3 regions of the Nonomuraea sp. NPDC046570 genome follow, and region 3 is predicted to be linked to each of the others. Evidence: riboswitches for the same ligand, from Rfam matches in the RefSeq annotation. Region 3 holds a riboswitch; each other region holds the start of a gene.
The links. A riboswitch is a leader RNA that binds a small molecule or an ion and turns the genes downstream of it on or off. The one in region 3 is predicted to bind cobalamin.
Positions count from the first base shown of each region.

Region 1 (3,270 bases), on a different contig from region 3:
CAGGACGGCGAGGCGCCCAGGCCGTAGTGGTCGGGGTGCAGCACCCCGGCCGCGGCCCTGGTCTCGGCGTAGGACGGGTGCCTGCCCAGCTCGGCGGCCAGGTCGGCGGAGGTGTCGTAGGCGGCCAGCGCGATCTCCTCGGCGATCCGGGTGGACAGCGCCAGTGCCTCGGGCGCGTCGAACGGCAGGCGCAGCGCGAAGAACACGTCCGCCAGCCCCATCACGCCGAGCCCGATCGGCCGCCACCTCCTGTTGGCCGCCTCGGCCTCGGGGGTGGGGTAGAAGCCCAGGTCGATGGTCTTGTCGAGGAAGCGGACGGCGGTCCGCACGGTGGCGCGCAGCCGCGCCCAGTCGATCGAGCCCTCACGCAGGTGGGCGGCCAGGTTGACCGAGCCGAGGTTGCAGACGGCGGTCTCGCCGTCGCTGGTGACCTCCAGGATCTCGGTGCACAGGTTGGACAGGTGGATGACGTTCTCGGGGCGGGCGGTCTGGTTGGAGGTGCGGTTGGCCGCGTCCTTGAAGGTCATCCAGCCGTTGCCGGTCTGGGCGAGGGTGCGCATCATGCGGCCGTAGAGCACCCGGGCGGGGAGCTGCTTGACGTAGCGCCCGGCGGCCTCGCACTCGCGGTAGGCGCGGTCGAAGGCCTCGCCGTACAGGTCGGTGAGCTGCGGGACCTCCTTGGGGTCGAACAGCGACCAGAGCTCGTCCGCCTCGACCCGGCGCATGAACTCGTCGGGGACCCAGTTGGCCAGGTTCAGGTTGTGCGTACGGCGGGCGTCCTCGCCGGTGTTGTCGCGCAGTTCCAGGAACTCCTCGATGTCGGCGTGCCACGTCTCCAGGTACACGCACGCCGCCCCCTTGCGCCGCCCGCCCTGGTTGACCGCCGCCACCGAGGAGTCGAGCGTGCGCAGCCACGGCACGATGCCGTTGGAGTGCCCGTTGGTGCCGCGGATCAGCGAGCCGCGGGAGCGCACCCTGCTCCAGGCGATGCCGATGCCGCCGGCGTACTTCGACAGCCTGGCCACCTGGCCGTACCGCTCATAGATCCCCTCCAGCTCGTCGCGCGGCGAGTCCAGCAGGAAGCACGAGGACAGCTGCGGCCGGCGCGAGCCGGAGTTGAACAGCGTCGGCGAGGAGGGCAGGTAGGACAGCGTGGACATCAGCCCGTACAGCTCGGCCGCCTCCGCCACCGAGGCGGACAGGCCGCAGGCCACGCGCAGGAAGAAGTGCTGGGGCCGCTCCAGCACCGCCCGGGTCTCGGGGTGGCGCAGCAGGTAGCGGTCGTAGACCGTGCGCAGGCCGAAGTACTCGAACCGGCCGTCAGCGGTCGTGTCGACCAGCGCGTCCAGCTCGGCGGCGTGCGCGGCGACGAACTCGGCGAGGCCGTCCTGGATCAGGCCCGCGGCGTGGGTGGCGGCGATGGAGTCGGAGAAGGTGCGCACGCCGTGCGTGGCGGCCTCGTCGGCGATCTCCTCGGCCAGCAGTCCGGCGGCGATCCTGGAGTTCTCCGGGTCGGCGATCACCCGGGCCGCGGCCTGCTCGATGGCCTGCCTGCGGTCAACCTCAACGATCTGCGTCACGTGCTCTACTCCTCGCGAGCTCTTCCCCCGTGAGGGCACGCGAGAGCACCGCGACGCAAGGAACCCCCGGCCGCGCGACTCCCGGGCCCTCCCTCGAGGCCCATGGAACGATCACGTCGCCGGCAGGTCTTCGGACTCGCGGGCACGCCGGATGGCGCCTAGTGGCCGTCGCTTCCCAGATCTCTCCAGTGCTCATGACGGCGGTCGTTCCCGCTCACCGCTGCGGGGCAGTCCCGGACTCACACCGGGTTCCCTATTGCTCCGCCCTCTCGCGAGGGCGAACCAGCGACAGTCCAGGATCCTACATCTAGTGGCCGTTGCCGCAACTACCCCAACAAGTTGTGTCGAGCAGGCCCAGGTCGCGGAGTGCGCCGCGGGTTCGCCCGGTCTCCGACTCCAGCCACGCGCCGAAGTCGTCCCCGGTGAGCGGCAACGGCCTCCACCCCCGGGTACGGCACGCCTCCAGCCACGACTCCGACTTGATCACCCGGTCGATCATCTCGACCGCCGCGGTCTTGTCGATCTCGCGCATCCGGGGCGGGCCGAGCACGGCGCACCAGTCGGTGAAGTCGATGCGCACGCCCGCCTCCAGCAGCGGGGGCGCGTCCACGCCGGGGACGCCGGCGGCCGAGGAGACGGCCAGCGGCCGTACCCTGCCCTGGTCGATCCGGTCGCGCCAGGCCGACAGCGGCCCGGCGGCGACGCCCGCCCGGCCGCCGAGCAGCGCGGTGGCCGCCTCGACCGGACCAGGGTAGCCCGCGTAGTCGAGCAGCCGCGCGTCGGCCCCGAGCCCCTGGGCGACCAGCCCGAACAGCAGGTGGTCGGCCTCGCCCTGCGGCCCGCCGGCGAGCAGCAGCTTCGTCGGGTCGGCGACGAGGTGGGCGGCGAAGTCCTCGAAGCCGGTCAGGCGCGAGTGCCTGGCCACGACGAGTACCTCCGGCTCGCCGACCAGCCTGGCCAGCGGGGTGCCCTCGGCGAGCGGGCCGCCGCCGTCGTTGATCTCGGCGGCGAGGGCGGGCAGGCCGGTCACGGTGAGCCGGGTGATGGTCCCGGGCCCGGCGAAGGCGCCGGCGCCCGCGACGTCGACGCCTTCGCGCCCGAGGATCCTGGACAGCGCCTGCGCGAGAGGCGTCCAGGTCTCCCCGCCGGGGACGACGGACACGCGCCCGAGCGTGCCGCCGCCCTTGGCGCCGCCGCAGCCCGTCAGGCACGCGGCCGCGCCGAGCCCCCAGGCGAGGAACTGCCGACGGCGCACGGGACCCCCCTCCCGACGACCACCCGATACTTTATGTTATCGATATATCACGGTAAGTCACACACCGGGGTCACTCCTCGTCGGCCGGGAGGGTGAACAGGCGGATGTACAGCGGCCTCGCGCCGGGGGGCGCGTCCTCGGCCCGATGGCTGTACTTCAGCAGCAGCGCGATGTACTCCTCGTGGAAGTCGTGGAGCTCCTCCTTGGTCATCCGGCCGAACCCGCGCGAGGACTTGGCCCAGCCGGGGTCCCGGCGGTAGGCGGCCGGGAAGCGGTCGAGCAGGTCGCGCTCCTCCTCCATGCCGATGCGGTGGAACTCGGCGAGCACCGAGCGGTCCTCGGGGGCGAGCTGGTCGGGGGTGGGCAGGCGGTAGTCGCGCGGGCCCGCCGCCTTGCGCCACCAGCGCTCCCGGCCCGCCGACCGCTCGGCGATCT
Region 1 is NZ_JBEYZF010000004.1:86,462-89,731, forward strand. Features, by position in the region: gene ABZ911_RS08715 (ribonucleoside-diphosphate reductase subunit alpha) at 1-1,580, opposite strand, end outside; cobalamin riboswitch at 1,684-1,882, opposite strand; gene ABZ911_RS08720 (tripartite tricarboxylate transporter substrate-binding protein) at 1,888-2,835, opposite strand; gene ABZ911_RS08725 (helix-turn-helix domain-containing protein) at 2,906-3,270, opposite strand, start outside.
Region 1: linked by a shared signal. The riboswitch ahead of ABZ911_RS08715 (ribonucleoside-diphosphate reductase subunit alpha) and the one ahead of cobN (cobaltochelatase subunit CobN) in region 3 are both predicted to bind cobalamin.

Region 2 (3,270 bases), on a different contig from region 3:
TCGTCTGCGCGAGCCCGGCCAAGGTGTACGACGCCGCGCACCGGCTTCCCGCCCACGCCACCAAGCCGCTCGTGGCCGCCGCGGACGTGGACGTCACTCCCCCGGCCTACAGCGGTGCCTGCCCCACGACCGTGCGCTTCACCGGCACCATCCAGGTGTCCAGGACCCCGGCCCGCGTGGCCTACCGGTGGGTGGACAGCGCCCAGGGCGACGGGCCCGTCGAGTACCTGGACTTCCCCGCCGGAGGCCCCCGCCTCAAGCAGGTCGTCTTGCCGCTCAGCGTTGGCAGCACCACTGGCGGCTGGAAGGCCATCCGGGTGACACGGGGGCACGACTCGGGCCGCGCCACCTACCAGGTGACCTGCACCAGCACACCCACCCCCACTCCCACCCCCAGCTCCACAGGTACCCCCACCCCGGGCCCGACGGACCCGCCGCCGGCGAAGCCCGTGGCCGCCATCCCCTACCTGACTCCCGGCGACTACGAGGGCACCTGCACGGCTCCCATCGAGTACAACGCGTGGGGCACCATCCAGTTGCCCGCCGGGCCGGCCACCACCGTCACGTACCGGTGGATTCTGAACGGCTCGCCGTGGCAGGAGGAGCGGATCGACTTCACCGAGAGCGGCAGTGCTCGCTCCAGGTACGTGTTCGGCAGGTTCTCTCTGAATGACCAGCAGTCCGGCACTCACACCCTCGGCCTCATGGTGGAGGGCGGCTCCCGCGAGCCCGTCGAGCGGACGTTCGTACTCAAGTGCCTGACCGAGTCCCCGCCCGTGACCGTGGCCCTCGGCAAGATCGACCACCTCGTCAGCTACCCCGACCCTGACTGCGACGAGTCGCCGCGGGTCGCGGTGGACGTGACACTGACCCTGGACCGCGCCGGGGAGGTGGAGTACCGCTGGCTGGTGGCCGGACGCACCTTCGCGAGCAAGAGGGCCCTCGGTGCTGGGACGACCAAGATCGTGGGAGGCACGCACCTGGTGGCCACCAGCGGCATCGCCCGCTTCGAGGTGCTCAACCACAACAAGCCGGTGAAGGAGATCTCCTACACCGTGAAGTGCCTGCCCAAGTAGTCGTGGCACGCCCGTGCCCCCGCCGCCACGGCGGGGGCACCCACTTTCAGGGAAACGTCACCCGACGACCCGCCCCGGAGAATCCAGCCACACCTGCCGCCCCTCCGGCGTGACCGTCATCCCGAACCTGTCCCGCCAGGCCCAGCCGTACGGCACGGCCCGGATGCCGCACGTGACGTGGGCTCGGTCGTAGGGCACCCGCCCGGGGCAGCCGCGGCCGCGTGCCCGTGCCGATCTCCAGCACCCAGGGCCACTTCCGGGATGAACGCGTGCCGGGGCACCGCGAAACGCCCACGCAGTGGTCCTTGATGTGGGTGTGCGACCATGGGCGGCGTAGGCGACGGCGGACGAGGAAGTCGGTGTGAATCCGGCGCGGTCCCGCCACTGTGATCGGTGAGCGAACTCCGATGAAGCCACTGCCCGGGTGCGGGTGGGAAGGCCGGAGGGAGCTTTGACCCGAGAGCCAGGAGACTCACGCGGTCGCCTCCTCAGAGAAATTGGGGCGGATCTCCCCAAGAGAGGAACGGTGGTCGCCATGCCGCTCATCGGTGTGCGGTCCTTCGGGCTGCCCGCGTCGCGACCCTCTTGTGATGATCCGGCTCCTTGCCCCTCCCGCTCATCGGGTGCGACCCGTGAGTGAAAGGACCCGTTCATGACGAGCCGACGCTCGCTCGCGTTCCTCCTGTCCGTCCTGCTGGCGACGGGCTGCGGAACCAGCGCTCACACCACCACTCAGCCCACCGCGCCGTCCGCCGCGGGCTTCCCCCTCACCATGACCAACTGCGGCGTGACGACCACCTACCAGCGGCCGCCGCAGCGGGCGGTCACGCTCAACCAGCACGTCACCGAGATCATGCTCGCGCTCGGGCTGGAGAAGTCGATGGTGGCCACGGCCTACCTCGACGACCGGATCCTGCCCGAGTACGAGAACGCCTACAAGGGGATCAAGGTCCTCGCCGAGCAGTACCCCTCGTACGAGGCGCTGCTGTCGGTGGAGCCGGACTTCGTGTACGGCGGGTTCGACAGCGCCTTCGACGAGAAGGAGGGGCGCGGCCGGGCCGTACTGGCGGAGGCCGGGATCACCTCGCGGGTGAACGGTGAGGAGTGCCCGGCGGGGCCGGTGACGGCGGCCCAGGTCGAGGAGGAGGTTCGGGCGGTCGGCAGGATCTTCGGGGTGTCCGACCGGGCGGAGCGGCAGGTGGTCGCGATGCGGGGGGTGCTGGACGGGGTCAAGGCCAAGATCGGGCGGGTCGAGCCGGTCAAGGTGTTCGTGTACGACAGCGGCGACAAGACGGCCTTCACGGCGGGCGGTGCGGGCATCGGCAACGAGATGATCAAGCTGGCCGGGGGGACGAACCTGTTCGGCGACCTCGGCAAGGCCTGGGGGAACGTCTCGTTCGAGCAGGTCGCGGAGCGGGCGCCCGAGATGATCGTCATCTACGACTACGGCGACCAGTCGGTGGAGGCGAAGAAAAAGTTCCTGCTCGGCAATCCGGCGCTCAAGGACGTGCCCGCGATCAAGAACCAGCGGTTCGCGGTGTTGCCGCTGTCGTCGGCGGTGCTGGGCGTGCGGGTGCCTTCCGGGGTGGAGGCGCTGGCCCGCCAGTTGCATCCGGATCTTTTCGCGTGACCGAACGCGGGCGCGTGCCGTACACGCTGGTTCTGGTGGTGTTGTCCGTCGCGGTGGTCGTGGCGGGGACGGCGGGGGTCGCGGTTGGGTCGGTGCGGCTGCCGTTCGGGGAGGTGTGGGGCATTCTGCTGCATCGGGTGTATCCGCCGCTGGTCGAGCCGAGTTGGGCGCCGGTTCGGGAGACGATCGTGATGGATGTCCGGGTGCCCCGGATCCTGCTGTGCGGGGTGGTGGGGGCGGGGCTGTCGGTGTGCGGGATGGCGCTGCAGGCGCTGGTGCGCAACCCGCTGGCCGACCCGATGCTGCTGGGGGTGTCGTCTGGGGCGACGGTCGGCGCGGTCGTCGTGATGGTGCTGAACGTCTCGCTGCTCGGGGCGTTCTCGCTGCCGCTGGCCGCGTTCGTCGGCGCCTTCGCGGCGCTCGTGCTGGTCTACTCGCTGGCCCGCTCCGGCGGGCGGATGACCACGGTACGGCTGGTGCTGGCCGGAGTCGCCACCGCCGAGGTGCTCTCGGCGGTCGCCAGCTACCTCATCATCACCTCCAACGACCCGCACAAGGCCGACG
Region 2 is NZ_JBEYZF010000010.1:212,698-215,967, forward strand. Features, by position in the region: gene ABZ911_RS18800 (hypothetical protein) at 1-1,076, shown strand, start outside; gene ABZ911_RS18805 (hypothetical protein) at 1,134-1,274, opposite strand; cobalamin riboswitch at 1,424-1,550, shown strand; gene ABZ911_RS18810 (ABC transporter substrate-binding protein) at 1,729-2,706, shown strand; gene ABZ911_RS18815 (iron ABC transporter permease) at 2,703-3,270, shown strand, end outside.
Region 2: linked by a shared signal. The riboswitch ahead of ABZ911_RS18810 (ABC transporter substrate-binding protein) and the one ahead of cobN (cobaltochelatase subunit CobN) in region 3 are both predicted to bind cobalamin.

Region 3 (3,270 bases):
CCACGCCGCCCAGCCCCGCCGACCCGTCCTCGGCCAGCCCCAGCGCCTCGCGCAGGCCCGGCAGCGTCTGCGCGCCCGCCCACATCTGCCGGGCGCGCAGCATCGCCAGCACCAGGTCCACCCGGACCTTGCCCGCCGGAGCCTCGCCCAGCACGTGCAGGCCGTCCCGGATCTGCGCGTCCTTCACCTCGCACAGCCAGCCGTCCACGTGCAGCAGGAAGTCGTCGAACTCGGTGTCGTGCGGCCGGTCGGCCAGCCCCAGATCGTGGTCCAGCCGCGCGGCCTGGATCAGCGTCCAGATCTGCGCCCTGATCGCCGGCAGCTTGGCCGGGTCCATCGCCGCGATCGAGGCGTGCTCGTCCAGCAACTGCTCCAGCCGGGCGATGTCCCCGTAGGTCTCGGCGCGGGCCATCGGCGGCACCATGTGATCCACGAGTACGGCATGCGCCCGCCGCTTCGCCTGCGTCCCCTCACCCGGATCGTTCACCAGGAACGGGTACACCAGCGGCAGATCCCCCAGCGCCGCGTCCGGCCCGCACGAGGCCGACAGGCCCGCCGACTTGCCCGGCAGCCACTCCAGGTTGCCGTGCTTGCCGACGTGCACCATCGCGTGCGCGCCGAACTCGCCCGCCAGCCAGCGGTAGGCGGCCAGGTAGTGGTGGCTGGGCGGCAGGTCCGGGTCGTGGTAGATGGCGATCGGGTTCTCGCCGAAGCCGCGCGGCGGCTGCACCATCACCACCACGTTGCCCGCCCGCAGCGCGGCCAGCACGATGTCGCCCTCGTGCACGAACAGCTCGCCCGGAGGCGGGCCCCAGTGGCGTTCCATCCCCTCGCGCAGATCGGCCGGGAGGGTGCGGTACCAGCGTTCGTAGGAGGCCGCCGAGATGCGCACCGGGTTGCCGGCGAGCTGCTCCTCGGTGAGCCAGTTCTGGTCCTGGCCGCCGGCCGCGATGAGCGCGTGGATCAGCGCGTCGCCGTCCTGGTCGGCCACGCCGGGGAAGCCCTCGCCCAGGTCGTACCCGGCCTTCTGGAGCCGGGCCAGCAGCCGCACCGTGCTGGCGGGGGTGTCCAGGCCGACCGCGTTGCCGACCCTGGAGTGCTTCGTCGGGTACGCCGAGAGCATCACGACGAGCTTCTTGTCCGCGTTCGGGACGTGCCTGAGCAGGCCGTGCCGTACGGCGGTGCCCGCCACCCGGGCCGCCCGCTCGGGGTCGGCGGCGTACACGGTCAGGCCGTCCTCGTCGATCTCCTTGAAGGAGAACGGGACGGTGATGATGCGGCCGTCGAACTCGGGGATCGCCACCTGGGAGGCGGCGTCCAGCGGGGACAGGCCGTCGTCGTTCTCCTCCCACGCCTGGCGGCTCGTGGTCAGGCAGAGGCCCTGCAGGATCGGCACGTCCAGCCCGGCCAGCGCGCCCACGTCCCACGCCTCGTCGTCGCCGCCCGCGCCCGCGGTGGCCGGGCGGGAGCCGCCGGCCGCGAGCACGGTGACGACCAGGGCGTCGGCCGCGCGCAGCGTCTCCAGCAGGGCGGGCTCCGCCGTACGCAGGGAGGAGCAGAAGATCGGCAGGGCCTGCCCGCCCGCGTCCTCGATCGCCGCGCAGAGCGTCTCCACGAAGGCGGTGTTGCCCGCCATGTGGTGCGCGCGGTAGTAGAGCACGCCGACCGTGGGGCCCTCCTGGGTGCGCGGCTGGCGGTCCAGCGGGCCCCAGGTCGGGGTGGGTTCCGGGGCGGCGAAGCCGTGGCCGGTGAGCAGCGCGGTGTCGCTCAGGAAGGCGTGCAGCTCGGCCAGGTTGGCCGGGCCGCCGTAGGCCAGGTAGGCGTGCGCGTCGGCGCAGGTGCCCGCGCTGACCGTGGACAGCTCCATCAGCTCGGCGTCGGGCGCCTGCTCGCCGCCCAGGATCACCACCGGGCGCGGGCCGGACAGCAGGTGGTCCAGGCCCTCCTCCCAGGCGCGGCGGCCGCCCAGCAGGCGCACCACGACCAGATCCACCCCGTCGAGCAGGGCGGGCAGGTCCTCGGCCGTCAGCCTGGCCGGGTTGCCCAGCCGGTAGGCCGCGCCGCTCGCGCGGGCGCTCAGCAGGTCGGTGTCGGAAGTGGACAGCAGCAGGACCACATTGCTCGTAGAGCGCACGGGGTTCCTCCCTCGGGGTCCTCGCCCCGGTCGTGGATGTCACGACGGCAGAAGTCTCCTGGCTCCCGGATCGACGCTCACCCCTGACCTTCCAGCCCGTTTCCGGGCCGTGGCCTGTGGCGGGGGTCGCTCCCCGGTTACAGTGGCGGGACCGCGCCGGTTTCTCACCGGCTTCCTTCATGCCGTCGCCTGATGATGAGACTACGGCAGCAGGATTCAATGCAAGAAACTGGCGTTAACATCCTCAGCGTGTCCAAAGCCGACTTTTCCGGACGTGTACGCCCTGATGCCTGTCCGGGGGCGCTCCAGGTGCACACCGCCGCCGACGGGGCGCTGGCCCGTGTCCGCCTTCCGGGCGGCGCCGTCTCCGCCACGCAGCTCGACGAGCTGGCCTCCTGCGCGGACTTCCTCGGGTCGGGGGTGATCGAGCTGACGTCGCGGGCGAACGTCCAGGTGCGGGGGTTGCGCGACCCCGCGGCGTTCGCGGCCCGGATGGCGGCCATCGGCCTGCTGCCGTCGGCGACACACGAACGCGTCCGCAACATCGTGGCCTCACCGGTGTACGGCCCTTCGAGCGTGACCGACGTCCAGCCGCTGGTGACCGCCCTGGACCTGGCGATCCGCGCCCGCCCCAGACTCGCCGAGCTGCCTGGGCGCTTCCTGTTCGCGCTGGACGACGGGACGGGGGATGTGGTCGGCCTGGGCGCGGACGTGACACTCACCTGGCGGGCGCCTGATGACCGGGCGGGAGGCGTCGGGGCCGGGCAGGTGCTGCTGGCCGGGGCCGATGTGGGGCTCGCGGCGGAGCCGGGCGCGCGGGCCGTGACCCTGATGGTCGCCGCCGCCGAGGCGTTCCTGGACGAACGCGCGGCCCAGAACTCGGCGGCATGGCGCATCCGCGAGCTGACAGACGGCCCCACCCGGCTCGCCGCCCGACTCGCCCCGCACGCCACCAACCCGCACGCCACCGACCCGACCGCTGCGGAAGCGGTTGGCGGGGTCGGGGCACCAGGCGTGCGACGGCAGCGGGATGGGCGGGTGGCGCTGGAGGTCGTGGTGCCGCTCGGACGCCTCTCGGCAGCCCAGGCGCGAGCCCTCGCCACCGCCGCCCGCACTCCGGACGGCGAGGCGCCGGT
Region 3 is NZ_JBEYZF010000003.1:225,710-228,979, reverse strand. Features, by position in the region: gene cobN (cobaltochelatase subunit CobN) at 1-2,116, opposite strand, end outside; cobalamin riboswitch at 2,167-2,354, opposite strand; gene cobG (precorrin-3B synthase) at 2,384-3,270, shown strand, end outside.